Regions from separate parts of the Acidovorax sp. BLS4 genome, predicted to be linked through region 2. Evidence: riboswitches for the same ligand, from Rfam matches in the RefSeq annotation. Region 2 holds a riboswitch; the other holds the start of a gene.
What was found. A riboswitch is a leader RNA that binds a small molecule or an ion and turns the genes downstream of it on or off. The one in region 2 is predicted to bind cobalamin.
Positions count from the first base shown of each region.

Region 1 (9,707 bases), 2.5 Mb from region 2:
GGTGCACCTGTCGTGGGTGGTGCTGCGCAGCGAGACGGGCAATGCGCTGCAGAGCATCGGCTTCATGCGCGACCTCACGCAGCAGCATGCGGCGCGCACGCGCATCGAGGAACTGGCGTACAGCGATGTGCTCACCGGCCTGCCCAACCGGCTGCGCCTGTCGCGCCGCGTGGGCGAAGCCATCGACGCGATTGAGCAGGGCCCGCGGCCGGACGCCGGCAGCTTCGCCATCCTGTTCGTGGACCTGGACCGGTTCAAGATCATCAACGACTCCCTGGGCCACCTGTTCGGCGACCGCGTGCTGCAGATCGTGGCCAAGCGCCTGCAGGGGTGCCTGCGCCAGAGCGACATGCTGTGCCGCCTGGGCGGCGACGAGTTCGTGGTGTACCTGCACGGGGGCGATGCCGCGATCGCCGAAGGCGTGGCGCGGCGCATGCTCGAGGACATGCTGCGCCCCTTCATGCTCGACGGCATGGGGTTTTCCATTCAGTGCAGCATTGGGGTGGCGCTGTACCCGCAGGACGGCGAGACGCTGGACGACCTCATCAAGCAGGCCGACACCGCCATGTACCGCGTGAAGGAGCGCGGCCGCGGAAGCTACGGCTTTTACCAGCCGCAGATGAATGCCGACCTGCTGTCGCGCATGAAGCTCGAACACGCCATGCGCCAGGCCCTGGGCCAGCAGCGCATGGTGGTCCACTACCAGCCGCAGGTCGCCATGGCGACCGGCAGCGTGGTGGGCGCCGAGGCGCTGCTGCGTTGGACCGATCCGGAACTGGGGCCCATTTCGCCGGGCGTTTTCATTCCTCTGGCCGAAGAGTCCGGCTACATCATCACGCTGGGTTCATGGGTCATGGAGCAGGCCGTGCAGGAGGCTGCGCGCTGGATGCGCTCGGGCTCGCCGCTCGTGATGGCCGTCAACGTGTCGGCGCTGGAATTCCGCCAGCCCGATTTCGTCGATCGGCTCACGCAGCTTTTGCTCAAGCACGGCCTGCCGGCCTCGCTGCTCGAACTGGAGCTGACCGAGACCATCCTGCTGCAGGATGCGCTGGAGATGGAGCAGCGCCTGCAGGCGCTGGCCGAACTGGGCATCGGCCTGGCCATCGATGATTTCGGCACCGGCTATTCCAGCCTGGCCTATCTGAAAAAGCTGGCGATCCACAAGCTCAAGATCGACCAGTCGTTCGTGCGGGGGTTGCCCGACGACGACGGCGACCGCGCGATCATCAATGCCATCGTGCACATGGGGCGCGCGCTGCACATCGAAGTGGTGGCGGAAGGCGTGGAAACCCAGCAGCAGCGCATGGCGCTGGAGCAGATGGACTGCCGCTACTTCCAGGGGTATCTGTGCGCGCCGGCGATGCCGGCCGAAGCCTTCAGAAGCCTGCTGGCGAGCCGCCAGAGCTATTCGTGGGGACTGTCGACGCCGGCGTGAAAACCGCCGGGCCGTGGGAGAAACAGGTGTCTGCGAATGCCACCGGACCGGCATCCTGAACCGGGGGTTCAGGTGGGCGAGGGCAGCCAGGCGTTGGGTTCATCTGACGCGAGATGATCACGCTCACCGGGCAATGTACCAAGCCCGTGCTCAATGAGCATTGGTTCAAGGAAATATAAAGCCCGGCAGCACCGCAGACGTCTCCATTGTAGGCGCTGCATGCACGGCGCGCGAGCGGCCGTTGCGTAACCCTTTTTAAAGAAGGCGGCCGTCGTCGCCGAGCGCATCGTCCAGCCGGCGCAGCAGCAACTGCATCTGGCCGGACGGGTCGCCCGCCAGCGAGGCGTGAGATGCGTGCAATGGCGCCGGGGCATCGGTGGATTGCGGGCCGGCGGCCGGGGCCAGCGGCGCGGGCTCCGTCGGGGCTGCCGCCTGGGCCTGTGCAGCGGAGGCCAGGTCGGCCTCTTCGCGGTCGGCGATCTCGAAGGCCAGGTTGAGCGCTGCCAAAACGGCGATGCGCTCGCGGGCCCGCACCTTGCCGGCATCGCGGATGCGCGTCATGGCGGTGTCCACGCGCTCCACGGCCTGCAGCAGGCGCGATTCGTGGCCCTCGGGGCAGCCCAGCAGGTAGCTCTGCTGCATGATCTGGACTTCGATCTGCTTCATTCGGCGTCCTTCGAGGGGGGCGTCGCGGGCAGGCTCTCCAGCAGCGCGTCCACACGGGCGCGCGCGGTGTTGAGCCGGGATTTGAGCGAGTCTCGCTCCTGGGTGAGATGGACCACCTGGGCGGTCAGCAAGGCATTGGCGCGTTGCAGTTCCGCATGGCGCAACAGCAACCGCTCCACGCGTTCGGCGATCTGGTCGATGGGAGAGGATGGATCCATACAGCCGCAATTGTAGGGTTGGCGCCACCACCCGCCCATCCGGCGGCGTTTACAGGCTGCAACACCCGTAAAATCCGCGGGTTGGTGCTCGCAGCATGGTTCGCATGCTGCAGTTCAACGGGAAGCAGGGAGGTTTGCGTTCGCCAGAGCGCGCCGTGCCTGCGCTGCCCCCGCAACGGTCAGCGGACGGGTCGGCCCTTTTCTCCGACTCACTCTCCAGCCATGAGCCACTGGGCGCCTTGAACAAGCGCCTGGGAAGGCGCTGGAGGGCGCTCCGCCAGCCCGGATACCGGCCAACAACGTGGCCGCGCTTGGGACCGCCATGGTCCTGAAGGCGCGGCTGTTTTGCCCAATGCCGGCGGGGAAGCCGGCGCGGGGATGTTTGCCAGTCTGTCTGTTTCCATGAAAAAGCCCTTGTTCCCCGCGCGCGCCGCTGCCATTGCCGCTGCCGTGCCTTCCTCGCCCCTGCGGCCTGCCGCCCTGGCTGTTTCCCTGGCCCTCACGTTCGCCGCCGCACCTGCCGCCCAGGCGCAGGACGCCCCCGTGCTGCTGGCGCAGAACCAGCGCGTGCCCTCCCTGGGCGAAACCGTGGTGGCTGCCACGCGCACGCCCCAGCCGCTGGCCGACCTGGTGGCCGACGTGTCCGTGCTGGACCGCGAGGCCATCGAGAACAGCGGCGCGACCGGCCTGGCCGACGTGCTGGCCCGCCTGCCCGGGGTCGAGATGGTCCGCAACGGCGGCCCGGGCAGCGCCACCAGCCTGTACCTGCGCGGCGCCGAGACGCGCTTCACGGCCGTGTACATCGACGGCGTGCGCATGGACTCGCAGTCCACCGGCGGTGCGCCGTGGGAGGCCATTCCGCTGGCCGTCATCGACCGCATCGAGGTGCTGCGCGGCCCGGCCGGCGCGGTGTACGGCTCGGACGCCATCGGCGGCGTGGTGCAGATCTTCACGCGCCGTGGCGAGGCCGGCACCGCCCCCTACGTGGGCGTCGGCGTGGGCAGCCAGGGCACCTACAAGGCCGAGGCCGGCGTGAGCGGTGCCAGCGGCGCGGTGGACTATGCCGTGGGCCTGGCGCGCGAGACGAGCCAGGGCTTCAACGCCCGCACCGTCGCCACGCAGAACCCCGACAAGGACGGCTATCGCCGCACGTCCGGCAACGCCCGGGTGGGGCTGCAGATCGATGCAGTCCACCGCCTGGAAGGCACGCTGGTGGCCAGCGAGATGAACTCCGGCTACGACACCCTGCCGCTGGGCAACGACGACCGCAACCTGCACAAGATGCACGCCCTCGGCCTGAACTGGGCCGCGAAGTGGAGCCCGCAATACACCACCCGCGTGTCGGTCACCGACTCGCGCGACCGCTACGAGACGCGGCCTTCCGTGTACCTCACCGACACGCGCCTGCGCGGCTACCTGTTCCAGAACGAATGGCGCCAGGGCCCGCACCTGGTGACGGCAGCCCTGGAGCGCCGCGAGGACCACCTGGAGAACGCGCCCATCGACCGCAAGCGCTCGCAGGACGCGCTCGCGCTGGGCTATGGCTTCAATGCCGGCGGCCACACGCTGCAGTTCAACGTGCGGCACGACTCCGACAGCGAGTTCGGCGGCCAGAACACCGGCAGCGCCGCGTACGGCTATGCCATCACGCCGCAGTGGCGCGCCACCGCGTCCGTGGGCACCTCGTTCCGGGCGCCCACCTTGTACCAGCGCTTCAGCGAGTACGGCCTGGCATCGCTCAAGCCGGAGGAGGGCCGCAATGCCGAGGTGGGCCTGCGCTGGGCCGAGGGCGCCGGCACCTTCTCGGCCGTGGCCTACCGCAACCGCGTGAAGAACCTCATCGTGTTCGGCGGGGCGGGCGGCTGCCAGTCCAATTTCGGCTGCTATGCCAGCACGGCGCGCGCCAAGTACGACGGAGTGACGCTGTCAGGCTCGTACAAGGTGGCCGGCGTACAGTTGCGCGGATCGGTGGATTTCCAGAACCCGCGTGACGAAGACACGGGCCGGCTGCTGGCGCGGCGCTCCAAGCGCCACGGCACGCTGGGGGCTGACACCCAGGTCGCCGGCTGGACGCTGGGCACCGAAGTGCAGGCCTCGGGCCGGCGCTTCGACACCGCGGCCAACACCACGGTGCTGGGCGGCTACACGCTCGTCAACCTGTATGCCAGCACGCGCATCGCACGCGACGTGACGCTGCTGGCGCGCGTGGACAACCTGGCCGACAAGGATTACCAGCTGGCCCGCACCTATGCCACGGCGGGGCGCACGTTCTATGCGGGCCTCAAATGGGCACCGCAATGACCGCGGCGCAGCCAGCGATGAAGAACCCATGAGGGCGAGGGGAGAAGCAGCGCGAGAAGAAGAAGCGGCTGGCATGGCGGGCAGCGTGGGCTGTCCCGCCATCGCCATCGCCGCACCCGCGTCCGGCCAGGGCAAGACCACCGTGACGGCGGCGCTCGCGCGGCTGCACGCGCGCCAGGGGCGCCGGGTGCGGGTCTTCAAGTGCGGCCCTGATTTCCTCGATCCCTGCTGGCACCAATTGGCCAGCGGCGCCCCGGTGCACCAGATCGACCTGTGGATGACCGGCGAGGCCGACATCGCCCAGCGCCTGCATGCCGCCGCGCGCGAGGCCGATCTGATCCTCATCGAGGGCGTGATGGGCCTGTTCGACGGCGCCCCCAGCCTGGCCGATCTGGCGCAGCGCTTCGGGCTGCCGGTGCTGGCGGTGGTCGATGCGTCGGCCATGGGCGCTACGCTGGGGGCCGTGGTGCACGGCCTGCGGCACTACCGCGCGGGCCTGCCATGGGCCGGGGTGCTGGCCAACCGCGTCGCCACCGAACGCCATGCCGACCTGCTGCGAGCAGGTCTCAACGATCCCGCGGACTGGCTGGGCGCGCTGCCGCGCGTGCAGCGGGATGCGCCCGACGGTGCCACGGCCACACCCGCTGCCCCCACACGGGCGCGGGCCGGCCTGCTGCCTGAGCGGCACCTGGGCCTGGTGGCCGCACACGAACTGGCCGATGGCCTGGCGCGGCTGGACGCCGCGGCCGATGCGCTGGCGGCCACGCCACTCGGCCGCCTGCAACCGCACGAACTGCAGCGCTGGGCCGTGCGCTTTGCGGCGCCCGAACGGCCCGAGCCTGTGCCGCCGCTGCTGGAGGGCCGCACGGTGGCGGTGGCGGACGATGCGGCGTTCTGTTTCATCTACCGCGCCAACCTGGACACGCTGGAGGCGCTGGGCGCGCGGGTGGTGGGGTTTTCGCCGCTGGCCGATGCCGTGCTGCCGCCGTGCGATGCGGTCTGGCTGCCCGGCGGCTACCCCGAGCTGCATGCCGACCGCATCGCCAGCCACGCCGGCATGCGGGCCAGCCTGCGGGCGCACGTGCAGGCCGGCCGCGCGGTGTGGGCAGAATGCGGCGGCATGATGGCGCTGTTCGAATCGATCACCCTGGCCGACGGCCAGCACCGGCCCCTGTGGGGGCTGCTGCCGGGCCGCGTGGCCATGCAGAAACGGCTGGCGGCCCTGGGGCCGCAGCAACTGGACGTGGACGGCCACGTGCTGCGCGGCCACACCTTCCACTACTCCACCTGCGACAGCCCGGCCCCGGTGCGGGCGCGCACCGAGCGGCCCGCGCACGCGGGGCCGCCCGGCCCGGGCGAGGCGCTGTACCGCCACGGCAGCATCCACGCGAGCTACTTCCACGCCTGGTTTCCGTCGGCCCCGCGCGCGGTGGCGGCCCTGCTGGGCGCCGGCCCGGATGCGCCACGGGGGGCGGCATGAGCGGCCCCGGCCCCATTGCCACCAGCGAGCTGATCCTGGGCGGCCAAAAGAGCGGCAAGTCGCGCCGTGCCGAGCTGCTGGCGCGCCAGTGGCTGGCCGATTCGCCCACGCACCGCGCGCTGCTGATCGCCACCGGGCAGCCCTGGGACGACGAGATGCGCGAACGCATCGCGCGCCACCAGCGCGACCGCGCCGAGCGCGTGCCCGGCCTGCGCACGCTGGAAGAGCCGCTTGACCTGGCCCGCGCCATCGCCCGCCACGGCAGCGCCGATACGCTGATCGTGGTGGACTGCCTCACGCTCTGGCTCACCAACTGGCTCATGCCGGCCCCGGCCCCAGCGCCGGTCTCGGAGGGTTCGGAGCCAGATCGGCCTCCAGCGCATGATTGGCTAGGGCAGTGCGCTATGTTTTTAGGAGCAATCCGCCAGTGCCCCGGCCCGGTGGTGCTGGTGGGCAACGAGATCGGCCTGGGCGTGATTCCCATGGGCCGCGAGGTGCGCGCCTTCGTCGATGCACTGGGGAGCCTGAATCAGCGCGTGGCCGAGGCCTGCCAGCGCGTCACCCTGGTCGCGGCGGGCCTGCCGCTCACATTGAAGGACACGCCATGACGCACCGCTTCTTGCAACGCCTGCGCTGCCATGCCGCTCGCCGGTGGCCCGTGGGGCTGGCGCTCGCGGCCCTCGCCTTCATGGCGGGCGCCACGGCCGCGCAGGCCTTCGAGGTGACCGATGCGCGCGGTCGCACCGTGGCGTTCGCCCAGCCGCCGCAGCGCATCGTGAGCCTGCTGCCCTCGCTGACGGAGAGCGTGTGCGAGCTGCAGCAATGCCAGCGCCTGGTGGGGGTGGACCACTATTCCAACTGGCCCGAAGCCGTGCAGCGCCTGCCGCAACTGGGCGGCGGCATCGATCCGAACATCGAGGCCATCGTCGCCCTGCAGCCCGACGTGGTGTTGCTGGCCACCAGCTCGCGCGCCAGCGACCGGCTGGAGGCATTGGGCCTGAAGGTGGTGGCTCTGGAGCCCAAGACCCATGCCGACGTGCGCCGCGTGCTCGCCACGCTGGGCCAGCTGCTCGGCGTGCCGCAGGAGCAGGGGGCCGACCGGCTGTGGCGCGTGATCGACGCCGGCGTGCAGGCCGCCACGCAGTCGCTGCCAGCACGCGCGCGCGGGGCCCGCGTGTATTTCGAGGTGAGCCGGGGGCCGTATGCGGCGGGCACGGCGTCGTTCATCGGCGAGACGCTGGCGCGCCTGGGCGCGCGCAACGTGGTGCCGCCCGAGCTGGGCCCGTTCCCGCGGCTGAACCCCGAGTTCGTCGTGCGGGCGCGGCCCGACGTGATGATGGTGGGCAACCGCAGCATGCAGTCCATGGCGATGTACCCCGGCTGGAACAGCCTGAAAGCCGTGCGCGAGCAGCGCGTGTGCCTCTTCGGTCCCGGCGAGGCCGACGTGGTGGTGCGCCCCGGCCCGCGCATGGCCGAGGCCGCGCGCATCATGGCGCGCTGCCTGGCGGACAAGGCGCCATGAGCGTGCCCCCGGACGGCGCACCCGCCATGCCATCGTCATCGCCCATGCCATCGCAGCCCGTGCCGGCGGCCTCGCATGCCGCGCAGCCCGGCCCCGGCCCGCGCCGCGCCGCGTGGCTGGGCGCCTGCCTGCTGGTCGCCAGCGCGCTGCTGCTGGTCGTCGGCGCCTGCGTGGGCAGCACGGGATTCGACAGCCTGCTGCGCATGGGCCAGGACCCGGTGGCCTGGCAGATCGTGTGGGAGATCCGCCTGCCGCGCACGCTGGGCGCCTGGCTGGCCGGCGCGCTGCTGGGGTTGGCGGGCGCGGTGGCGCAGGGCCTGTTCCGCAACCCGCTGGCCGATCCGTACCTGCTGGGCTCGGCCTCGGGCGCGGCGCTGGGCGGCGCGCTGGCGATGGTGGTGTTTGGCGTCTCGCCCATGGCGGCGCAGTGGCTGGCGCGGCTGGGCGTCACCGGCATGGCGTTTCTCGGCGCGGCCGGCGCCGTGGCCCTGACCCTGGTGCTGGCGCGCGGGGTGCAGCACACGCTGCGCCTGCTGCTGGCCGGGGTGATCGTGGGCGTGGTGCTGGGCGCGCTGCGCGACCTGGTGGAGCTGGCCTCGCCGGACATCCTGCAGGCCATGCAGGCCTTCACGCTGGGCAGCACCAGCTTCGTCGGCTGGGTGGCCTGCGCGCTCATGGCCGGGGCGTGGGCGCTGTGCGGCATCGCCGCGTGGACCCTGTCGCGCGCGCTCGACGGCCTGACGCTGGGCGAGGCCACGGCCGCCAGCCTGGGCCTGCCGCTGGCGCCCATGCGCGCGGGGCTGGTGGCGGCCATGGCGCTGGCCACCGGCACGGCTGTGGCGCAGACCGGCCTGATCGCCTTCGTGGGGCTGGCCGCGCCGCACCTGGTGCGTTCCATCGTCAAGGTCACGCACCAGCGGCACATCGTGCTGTCCAGCCTGATGGGCGCGGCGCTGCTGCTGGCGGCCGACATCCTGGCGCGCTGGATCCTGGCGCCGCAGGAGCTGCCCGTGGGCGTGCTCACCGCAGCGCTGGGCGGCACCTACCTGCTGTGGCTGATGCATCGGCGCTCCATGCAGGGCCATTCGCTATGAAAAACATAGCAATCGAGGCAATCAACATTGCGGCACACATCGGAAATGCCCCGATATTGAACGGCGTGGACCTGACCGTGCCCGCCGGCCGCTGGACCAGCGTGGTCGGCCCCAACGGCGCCGGCAAGTCCACCTTGCTCAAGGTGCTGGCGGGCCTGCTGCGCGGCGCGGCGGTGTCGGGCCGGGTCGAACTGCTGGGCCGGCCCCTGGCCGCCATGCCGGCCCGCGAGCGCGCCTGCCGGCTGGCCTGGCTGGGGCAGAACGAAGCCTCGGCGGACGATCTCACGGCCTACGACGTCGCCATGCTCGGGCGCCTGCCGCACCAGCGCTGGATGGCCCCGGCCAGCGCCGCCGACCATGCGGCGGTGGAGCAGGCCCTGCGCACCACGCAGGCCTGGGACTGGCGCCACCGGCCGCTCGGGCAGCTGTCGGGCGGGGAGCGCCAGCGGGTGCTGCTGGCGCGTGCGCTGGCCGTGCAGGCCGAGGTGCTGCTGATGGACGAACCCCTGGCCAACCTCGATCCGCCGCACCAGGCCGACTGGCTGCACGCCATGCGCGCGCTGGCGGCGGGCGGCGGCACGGTGGTGAGCGTGCTGCACGAGGTGTCGCTCGCGCTGCAGGCCGATGACATGGCCATCATGGACCGCGGCCGCATCGTGCACCATGGCGCCTGCGCCGACCCGGCCACCCACGCCGCGCTGCAGGCCGTGTTCGACCAGCGCATCCAGGTGCAGCAGGTGGCAGGACTGTGGGTGTCGCTGCCGCGCATCGACTAGGGCCCGGCCGGCGTCCCGACCACCGCTTTCGCCCCCTTTTTTTCGAACGACTTCCGAGACATTGCGCATGCAGATCGAAACCCCTCCCGCCGAACGGCGCTCCGAAAAACCCGACGGCGAGCGCCGCGGCATCGTGCTGGTCAACACCGGCAACGGCAAGGGCAAGAGCACCGCCGCGTTCGGCCTCGCCCTGCGCGCCCACGGGCGCGGCAAGC
Region 1 covers NZ_CP136797.1:3,250,619-3,260,325, forward strand. The annotation lists gene R1Z03_RS15115 (bifunctional diguanylate cyclase/phosphodiesterase) at 1-1,435, shown strand, start outside; gene R1Z03_RS15120 (cell division protein ZapA) at 1,691-2,101, opposite strand; gene R1Z03_RS15125 (DUF904 domain-containing protein) at 2,098-2,319, opposite strand; cobalamin riboswitch at 2,385-2,632, shown strand; gene R1Z03_RS15130 (TonB-dependent receptor domain-containing protein) at 2,722-4,620, shown strand; gene R1Z03_RS15135 (cobyrinic acid a,c-diamide synthase) at 4,694-6,100, shown strand; gene R1Z03_RS15140 (bifunctional adenosylcobinamide kinase/adenosylcobinamide-phosphate guanylyltransferase) at 6,097-6,708, shown strand; gene R1Z03_RS15145 (helical backbone metal receptor) at 6,789-7,622, shown strand; gene R1Z03_RS15150 (iron ABC transporter permease) at 7,667-8,716, shown strand; gene R1Z03_RS15155 (ABC transporter ATP-binding protein) at 8,713-9,492, shown strand; gene cobO (cob(I)yrinic acid a,c-diamide adenosyltransferase) at 9,560-9,707, shown strand, end outside.
Region 1: linked by a shared signal. The riboswitch ahead of R1Z03_RS15130 (TonB-dependent receptor domain-containing protein) and the one ahead of cobM (precorrin-4 C(11)-methyltransferase) in region 2 are both predicted to bind cobalamin.

Region 2 (9,707 bases):
GCCGCGTCCTTGAACATCTCGGCCGCGATGTGCTGCGTGCTGCCCGCGCCGCTGCTGGCGAAGTTGATGGTGCCGGGCGCTTTCTTCGCCAGGGCCACCAGCTCCTTGACCGACTGCGCGGGCAGGGCGTTGGTCACCACCAGCACGTTGGGCACCGCGCCCACGAAGGCCACCGGCACCAGGTCGCGGTTGTTGTCGTAGGCCAGCTTCAAGAGGTGCGGGGCGATGGCGTGCGCGGTGACCACGCCCATCACCATCGTGTGGCCATCGGTGGCCTTGGCGGTGGCATCGGCCGCCAGCGTGTTGGAGGCCCCGGGGCGGTTTTCCACCACCGTGGGCTGCTTGAGCAGCGGGCCCAGCCGGTCGGCCACGGCACGGGCCATGGCGTCGGTGCCGCCGCCCGGGGCCGAGCCCACCAGGATGCGGACGGGCCGGGTCGGCCAGTCCTGGGCGCTGGCGCCCAGGGGGATGAGGACGGCGGCGGCCAGGGCCAGGCCGGGCAGGGGGATGCGGCACCACATGGTTTGTCTCCTGTTGTATGCATGCCCATGGACCGGGCATTGAGGGGCATCCTAGGGCGCGGCCTGCGGGCCGTAAATTGAAATGAAATGATGAATTGATATCCATTGGTTATCGTTTCCGGTCGCGTGTGGATGCCACCGGAATGGGGGCCTGCGGTTGAATGCCCCGCGCGCGGCTCACTAAACTCGGCGCTGCTCCCTCCCCACCGGATTCCCACCCTCCATGCACCGACTGCCCTGGCCCCTGCCCGCCCTCCTGGCCTGGGCCGCCGCATGGCTGGCGTACCTGGGCCTGCAGGGCCGGGTGGCGCCGGTGGCGGCGCTGATCGCAGCCTGCGCCGTGGGCACCGCGGCTAGCGTGCTGGGCACGGGCTGGTGGCGCCGCGGGCTGATCGCGGCGGGGTTTCCGCTGTCGCTGGCGCTGTCCGGCGCGGCCAGCGTGCCGGCCTGGGCCTGGCTGGTGCCGCTCGCGCTGCTGCTGCTGGTGTACCCGCTCAACGCCTGGCGCGATGCGCCCCTGTTTCCCACGCCGCACGATGCGCTGCTCGGCCTGGCCCGCGCGGTGGCGCTGCCGGCGGGCGCGCGGGTGCTGGACGCCGGCTGCGGCCTGGGCGACGGCCTGCTCGCCCTGCGCCGCGCCTACCCGCAGGCGCGGCTGGCGGGCGTGGAGTGGAGCCGGCCGCTGCGACTGCTGTGCGCGCTGCGTTGCCCGTGGGCCGAGGTGCGTCGGGGCGACCTGTGGCGCGCCGACTGGAGCGGCTGCACGATGGTGTATTTGTTCCAGCGCCCCGAGAGCATGGCCCGCGCCTTGGCCAAGGCGCAGGCGGAAATGGCGCCGGGCACCTGGCTGGTCAGCCTGGCGTTCGAGGTGCCGGGGGTCACGCCGCATGCCCGGCTGCCGCCGGACGGCGGGCATGCGGTGTGGATCTACCGCATGGGCGCCGCGCCGGTGGCCGGCCGCCCGGCCGCGGCGCTATGATCCGTCGCTGCCCCTGGCAGGCCGGGCGTTCCGGCCGACGCCCTTGCTCGCGCCCTTTCGCCGCAAGGTGGCGTCTCCACCCTTTTCCCTGAGAGGTACCCTCCAATGTCCAAGAAGACCTTGCCACTGCTGGCCGCCGCCTGTGCCGCCGTCCTGCTGACGGGCTGCGAAACCACCAACATGAAGATGGGCAGCGCCGAGTCCAAGACGGTTGCCACCGGCGCGGCCGCGGGCGGTGCCACGGCCAACGAAAGCAGCGACCTGCAAAAGTGCGCCTCGCCCCTGGGCACCGTGTCGCTGGTGGAAAACCAGCAGGCCGGCTGGTACACCATCCTGCGCAACGAATACCGCCTGCCGCCCACGGCCAACCTGCTGCGCCTGCTGATCCAGCAATCGAACTGCTTCATCGTGGTGGAGCGCAGCGCCTCGGGCATGACGGCCATGGACCGCGAGCGCGCGCTCATGCAGTCCGGCGAAATGCGCGGCGGCAGCAACTTCGGCAAGGGCCAGATGGTCGCCTCCGACTACGGCCTGTCGCCTGAGATCGTGTTCTCCAACAGCGATGCCGGCGGCATCGGCGGCGTGCTGGGCGGGCTCATCGGTGGCGGCAGCGGCCGGGCCATCGGCGCCCTGGGCGGCGGGCTCAAGACGCGCGAGGCCAGCGCCATGCTGACCCTGGTGGACAACCGCTCGGGCGTGCAGATCTCGGCCTCCGAGGGCAGCGCCTCCAAGAGCGATTTCGCCGGCTTCGGCAGCCTGTTCGGCGGCTCGGCCGGCGGCTCGCTGGGCGGCTACCAGAACACGGCGCAGGGCAAGGTGCTCACCGCCGCGTTCATGGACGCGTACAACCAGATGGTCGTGGCGCTGCGCAACTACAAGGCGCAAAGCGTGCAGGGCCAGGGCCTGGGCGGCGGTGGCCGCCTGGGCGTGGACGGCGGTGCCGCACCGTCGCAGACCCGTGCCGGCGTTCCCGCGCCCGCAGGGGCCCCGGCCGGCGCCCCTGCCATGTCGGTGCGCGAGGCGCAGGAGCGCCTGAACGCCCTGGGTTACAACGTGGGCACGCCCGATGGCGCTGCCGGCGCCCGCACGGCCACCGCGCTGCGCAACTTCCAAAAATCGAAGGGCCTGCCGATCACGGGCCGCGTGGACGCCGCCACGGCCGACGCGCTCTCGCGCTGAAGCCAAAAGCGCGAAGGGGACCGCAGGCCCGTGCCTGCCCGTCCCCTTTTGCGCGGCGCCGGGCCCCGGCGCCGCCATGCCACCCCGGTCACTGCCCCCCGATGGGCGCCACCGTGTTCCACAGCGCGGTGCAGTGGGCCGCCGAATCGATGGACGATGCCGGGAGGCTGCTGGGGCTGCCCGCGGTGCTCCATTGCGAAAGCGAGGAGGACAGGCCGGCATAGGGCGTCCAGGCCGTCGGCAGCTGCGCGCCGCTGGCGGCCACCGGCGTCCATGGCGCCGGGCTGGCGGGGCTGTTCACGAAGCTCGCCCAGGCGGCGGCCATGGTCTGGGCCAGGGCCTGGTCGGCGGGCGGCGGCGGCTGGCTGCCCCGGGTGTACACCGCGTAGGCCGTTCCCAGGGTGTTGAACACATAGGGCAGTTCGTTGCCGTGGCAGACGTTGCCGTTCTTGCCCGGTGCGCAGGCCGCGACTTCCGTGGGCGGCTTGCCGGCGCTGTAGAGGTCGATCAGCGGCGGCTGGGCGAACAGGTAGCCGAAGGCCGGCAGCGCGGGGCTCGCCTGCGCGTTGCGGGCGGCCGCCCGGTTCGCCATGGCCAGGTTGCCGCAGCGGAACGCGAAGTCGTTGATCACGCCGGACAGCGTCGCCGCCGTGCCGTTCATGTAGCTCGGCGCGGGCCGGGTGGGCGCGCGGTACGGGAAGACCGGCTGGCCTTGCGCCGTGGTGCTGTAGCCCAGAATGGTCTTGGCGTCGTCCGGCCAGACCATCGACACCAGCTTGCCATTGAAGAACAGGGGATCGAGAACCAGCCCCAGCTTCAGGAAGGCCAGGTTGGCGAAGACGGCGCCCTCGTCGCGGTTCACGCCGAAGACGAAGGGCTTGGGCGGCATCGAGGCCGTGGCGGACACCGCGTTGTAGCCGGCCAGGGGCTGGCCCACGATGACCTTGCCGTCCACGGTGGGCGACCAGGGCAGGCCATCGTTGACCTGGGGCGACGCCTGGGCCAGAAGCCCCACCAGCGGGCGCGTGGCGGCCTCGCGTTCGGCGGCGGCGAGGGCCTTGGGGTTGCCGGCCTTGCCCCGGGTGCCAAACAGCTGGCCCGCCTGGGCCGCGACGATCTGCGCCGGCGTGGCCTTCAGCAGGATGGGCTTGCCCGCGAGGCACCCGCCCACCTGGGTGCACAGGGCATCGCGGAACAGGCTTCCTATGCCTTGCGCCTGCGCGGGCGTGCGGTACACCGAGCCCACCGGGTTGCTCTCCATGATGGCGGCCTGAAAGCGCGTGGCGCTGTCCGGTGCCGAGAACAGGTGCAGCCCCGCCGACATGGCCCCGGCGCTCTCGCCCGCGACCGTCACCCGGGTGGCATCGCCCCCGAAGGCGCCGATGTACTTCTGCACCCAGTCCAGCGCTGCCTGCTGGTCCAGGATGCCGAAATTGCCCCGCAGCGGCCCCCCGACGGTGGGGTTTTCCACCGCGTTGTCGAGGGCCAGGAAGCCCAGCGCCCCCAGGCGGTAGTTGATGGTGACGACCACCATGTCGCCCGCCGCCGCGAGGTACGAGCCGTCGTACAGGTTGCCCACCGTGGCGCCCTTGGCGCTGTCGTACAGCGGCAGGTAGCCGCTGCCCTCCACGAACGCGCCGCCGTGGATGAAGAACAGCACCGGCCGCTGGGCCGGCGCGCTGATGGCCGACTGCGGCGTGAAGACGTTCAGGTACAGGCAGTTCTCGCTCTGCGCGCTGGTGGGGAGGTTCGGCCGCGCGGCCTGCGGGCAGAACGGGCCGGCGGCCGTCTGCGCCACGTTGCTGCCGGCCGGGACCGTCGCCGCCGGGGGCTGGAACCGCGCGGCCGTCGCGTACTGGATGCCCAGGTAGGCGTTCACCGGCACCGGGGCCGATGCGCCCGCGGGGGTGACGGGCGTCTGCAGCCCGCACAGCGTGGGCGCCGCGGGCGCGCCGGCGATGGTGACGGTGGTGCCGCTCGCGCAGGCCGGTGCCGTGGCGGCCGCGGCCATGTTCGGGGCGCCCAGGCACAGCAGGGCAGAGGCCGCCAGCGCCAGCAGGGCGCGTCGGGCGCAAGGGGGTCGTCGCATGGAAATCTCCCTCTCTTGTTCGATGGATCGGTGTGTCGCGCCCCCCGGGCGGGGGGCGGCTCCATTCTTGGAGAAAGCGCGGGCCCCGGGCCGCCGCAGCGCCTGAAGCCTTCTGAATCGTTCTGGGGTGGCGGTGCTGGCCCAGGGTGCCGTGTGCAAGGCGTTACCTGTGGTCACAGCTCCTTGGAATCCTTGGCCTGGCCTGCCATGTTTGCTATTGAAATAATAGCTGCCAAGGCATGTTTCACTAGGGCGTGAGGCCTGAAAGGCTTGCAATCGATCTATACTCCCGCCCGTTGGTGCTCGCGCGGTCATTGCGACCGCGCAGTTAAACGGGAACCAGGGAGGGCGCGTCCGACGGACCGCGCCCCAACCTGGGCTGCCCCCGCAACGGTAAGCGAAAGAAGGCCTCGCCTTCACCCCGTGGAATCGTGCCCACTGGATGCCTCGGCATCTGGGAAGGGTCCACGGGTTTTCGCCAGCCCGGAGACCGGCCGACAGGGGGCCGCGCGCCCCAAGGCACAGGCCTTGGAGCGCGCGGCCCATTTCACGGAACCTGCGGGGAGGCAGGGGTCCGGGCGAATGCATTCCTGTGGTCCCCATGCAAATCTTCTCTGTGCTGGCGCGTGCGCCAGCCCCGCGGCCATGACGCCGGGCACCGTCTGGTTCGTCGGCGCCGGGCCGGGCGATCCCGAGCTCATCACCGTCAAGGGCCGCGCGCTCATCGAGCGCGCCGGTGCCATCCTGTTCGCGGGCTCGCTCGTCAACGAGGCGGCCACGCGCTGGGCCCCGCCCGGCTGCACCATCGCCGACAGCAAGGACATGACGCTGCCGCAGATGGCCGCGTGGCTCATCCTGCAGGCGCAAAAGCACGACACCGTGATCCGCCTGCAGACGGGCGACCCGGCCCTGTACGGCGCGCTGATCGAGGTGGTGCAGCCGCTGGACGCCGCGGGCGTGCCGCTGCGCGTGGTGCCAGGGGTGTCCTCGGCCATGGCCTCGGCCGCGGCGGCGGTGGAGAGCTTCACCCTGCCCGAGGTCACGCAGAGCGTGATCTTCACCCGCGTGGAGGGCCGCACGCCCATGCCGCCGGGCGAGTCGCTGGCCGAGCTGGGCCGCCACCACTGCACGCTGTGCATCTTTCTGTCGATCACGCTGCTGCACAAGGTGCAGGCCGGGCTGCGCGAGGCCGGCTGGGCCGAGGACGCGCCCCTGCTCGTGGTGCACAAGGCGAGCTGGCCGGGCGAGGAGCTGATCGTGCGCGGCACCCTCGCCGACATCCGCGACCGCTGCCGCGAGGCCCAGGTGGTGAGCCAGGCCATGGTGATCGCCAGCCCCACGCTGGGCGCCCGCCAGTGGACGGAGCTGGCCAAGTCCAAGCTGTACGACCCCACCTTCACGCACCGCTTTCGCCGGGCGAGCGAGCCCGCCCGCCCCACCCAACCCCCCCTGGAACGTGCCCCATGAACACCACCATCCTGCTGATCGGCCATGGCTCGCGCGAGCCCGAGGGCAACGACGAGATCCACGCCTTCGTGGCGCAGTGGCGCGCGCGCCAGCCGGCCTGGCGCATCGAGGTGTGCTTCATCGAGTTCGCGCCGCCCGGCCTGCACGACGGCCTGCTGCAGGCGGCGCAGGGCAGCCAGCGCGTGCTGGTGCTGCCGCTCATCCTCAACGCGGCGGGCCACGTGAAGATGGAGATCCCCGAGGCCATCGAGCATGCGCGCGCGCACTGCCCCGGCGTGGCGTTTCTCTACGGCCCGCACCTCACGGCGTGCGAGCCCATCCTGGCCATCCTGCAGCGCCAGCTGCGCCAGTGCATGAACGCGCTGGACATGCCCGACCCCACCACCACCGGCGTGGTGCTGCTGGGCCGGGGATCGTCCGACCGGCAGGCCAACGGCGACGTCGCCAAGATGGCGCGCTGGCTGCAGGAAGACGGCCACCATGAGCTGGTCGAGATCGCCTTCACCGGCATCACCTGGCCGCGCCTGGAGCGCGTGGTGCAGCGCCAGGTGCTGCTGGGCATGAAGCAGATCGTGGTGCTGCCGTACTACCTGTACACCGGCACGCTGATGCAGCGCATCGGCCGGCAGGTGGCGCACCTGCGCGCGCAGTACCCGCAGGTGCGCTTCGCGCAGTCGCCGCACTTCGGCCTGGAGCGCGAGATCTTCGAGTTGCTGGAGGGCCGCGTGGCCGACCTGCTGGAGGGCGCCCCGGGCAGCCTGCTGCCCTGCGACGGCTGCAAGTACCGCGAGATCGCGCACGACCTGGGGCATGGCCACAGCCATGAGCACACGCACGCCCCGGCGGGCGCGCCCGCGCCGACCCCCGAGGCGGCGGTGGCCCTCGCCGCGGGCGGGGCGCCGGTGCACCGGCACGCGCACGCCCCGCACGGGGCCGACCATGCCCATGGCGCGGCGCACCCGCACCCGCACGAGACCGCCACGGCATGAGCACCGTCAACACCGTCACCGAGCAGCTCACGCGCGCCGGCCAGGCCATCGAGCACGACAGCTTCGCCATCATCGACGCCGAGGCCGGCCCGCACCCCTACACCGCGGCGCAGTGGCCCATCGTGCGCCGCATGATCCACGCCAACGCCGACTTCGAGTTCAACGGCCTGACCGACTTCCACCCGAAGGCGGTGGAGGCCGGCATCGCCGCCCTGCTGCGCGGCGGCGCGCCCGTGGTGGCCGATGTGGAGATGATCTGCTCGGGCCTGTCGCAGCCGCGCCTGGCCCACTTCGGCATGCGCACGCACCAGTTCATCAGCGACGCCGACGTGATCGCCCGGGCCCAGGCCGAGGACACCACGCGCGCCGTGCAGGCCATGCGCAAGGCGCACCGGCACGGGCTGCTGCAGGGGGCCGTCGTCGGCATCGGCAACGCGCCCACGGCCCTCATCGAACTGGTGCGGCTGATCCGCGAGGAGGGCGTGCGCCCCGCGCTCGTGGTGGGCATGCCGGTGGGCTTCGTCTCCGCCGCCGAATCCAAGGACCTGATGGCCGGCGTGGACGCGGTGCCGTGGATCGTCATCCGCGGGCGCAAGGGCGGCTCCACGCTGGTGGTGGCCGCGCTGCACGCGCTGCTGGCGCTGGCCGAGGCCCGCCAGAAGGCCGCGATGCCGGGGACGCCGTCGCCATGATGGAAAAGACCGTGCGCCGCGGCACGCGCACCGGCTTCACCACCGGGGCGTGCTCGGCCGCCGCCGCGCGCGCCGCCGTGCTGGGGCTGGTGCACGGCTGCGTGCCCGAGGCGGTGGACTGCCTGCTGCCCAACGGCGACGTGGTGCGCTTTGCCGTGAACGACGGCCGCTGCGACGGCCAGGCCGCGCATGCCATGGTCATCAAGGACGCGGGCGACGACCCCGACTGCACCGACAAGGCCCACCTGACCGCCGACGTGCGCGTGCTGCCCGGCGATGCCGGCGCGGTGCGGCTGGCGGGCGGCTTCGGCGTGGGCACCGTCACCATGGCCGGCCTGGGCCTGGCGGTGGGCGGCCCGGCCATCAACCCGGTGCCGCGCCAAAACATCGAAGAGAACGTGCGCGCCGTGGGCAAGGCGCTGCTCGCCCATGCGGGGCTGGAGGTCACCATCTCCGTGCCGCAGGGCGTGGACATGGCCAAGAAGACGCTCAACGCGCGCCTGGGCATCCTGGGCGGCATCTCCATCCTCGGCACCACCGGCATCGTCAAGCCCTATTCCACCTCGGCCTACCGCGCGAGCGTGGTGCAGGGCGTGCAGGTGGCGGCCACGCTGGGCCACGGCGTGGTGGTGCTCACCACCGGCGGGCGCACCGAGCAGTTCGCCATGAAGGAGCGCGCGCAGCTGCCCGCCGCCTGCTTCGTGCAGATGGGCGACTTCCTGCGCTACGCCCTCGACGAGGCCGTGGCCCAGGGGCTGCGCGAAGTCGTCATCGGCGGCATGGTGGGCAAGCTCACGAAGATCGCCCAGGGCGAGACCATCACCCACGCCAACCGCGCCGAGGTCGACACGCAACTGCTGGCCGAACTGGCCGCCGGCATCGGCGCGCCGGCCGACGTGTGCGCCGAGATCGCCGCCGCCGAGACCGCGCGCTTCGCCGCCGAGCGCATGGAAGCGCTGGGCCTGGCCGCACCCTTTCACGCCGCGCTGGCCCGCGCGGTGGTGGACACCCTCATGGCCCCCGACCGCTACGGGGGCCGCTTCCAGCTCCAGGTGCTCGTCTGCGACTTCGACGGCCGCAAGATGGCCGAGGCCTGCTCCGCATGAACGCTCCCGACACCGTGACCGCCTTGACCACCGCCCCGACCGCCATGCCCGATCCCCAACCCTGCCGCATCATCGGCGTGCTCGACGACGGCGCGGCCAGCCTGGGCGCCACCGCGCTGGCCCTGCTGCGCCGCGCCGACCTGGTGGTGGGCGGCACGCGCGCGCTGGCGCTGTTCGAGGACGACATCGCCCCCGGCGCCACGCGGCGCGACCTCACGGGGCAGCTCTCCGCCGTGCCCGGCTGGATCGCCGCCGCGCGCGATGCGCAGCAGGCCAGCGTGGTGCTGGCCACGGGCGACCCGCTGTGCCACGGCATCGCCAGCTACCTGGCCTCGCGCCTGTGCATCGAGGCCATCGAGGTGATTCCCAACGTCTCCACGCTGCAGCTGGCCTGCGCCCGCCTGGGGCTGGCCTGGCAGGACGCGCGCATCGTCTCGGTGCATGCCAGGGATGCGGGCGAGTGGCAGCAGGGCGCGGCGCCGTCGCATGGCCTGTATGCGCTGGCGCAGGCCGTGCGCGCGCACGACCGGCTGGCGGTGCTCACCAGCCCCGACAACACGCCTGCGCGCATCGCCCGCCTGCTGGTGGCCGAGGGCCTGCAGGACGACTTCCAGCTCAGCGTGGCCGAGCGCCTGTGCACGGCCGACGAGCGCGTGTGCGCCGACCTGGCGCCGGCCGACGCGGC
Region 2 covers NZ_CP136797.1:738,757-748,463, forward strand. The annotation lists gene R1Z03_RS03495 (tripartite tricarboxylate transporter substrate binding protein) at 1-521, opposite strand, end outside; gene R1Z03_RS03500 (class I SAM-dependent methyltransferase) at 745-1,500, shown strand; gene R1Z03_RS03505 (peptidoglycan-binding domain-containing protein) at 1,606-2,679, shown strand; gene R1Z03_RS03510 (carboxylesterase family protein) at 2,768-4,768, opposite strand; cobalamin riboswitch at 5,049-5,282, shown strand; gene cobM (precorrin-4 C(11)-methyltransferase) at 5,414-6,235, shown strand; gene R1Z03_RS03520 (sirohydrochlorin chelatase) at 6,232-7,224, shown strand; gene R1Z03_RS03525 (precorrin-8X methylmutase) at 7,221-7,916, shown strand; gene R1Z03_RS03530 (cobalt-precorrin-5B (C(1))-methyltransferase) at 7,913-9,022, shown strand; gene cbiE (precorrin-6y C5,15-methyltransferase (decarboxylating) subunit CbiE) at 9,019-9,707, shown strand, end outside.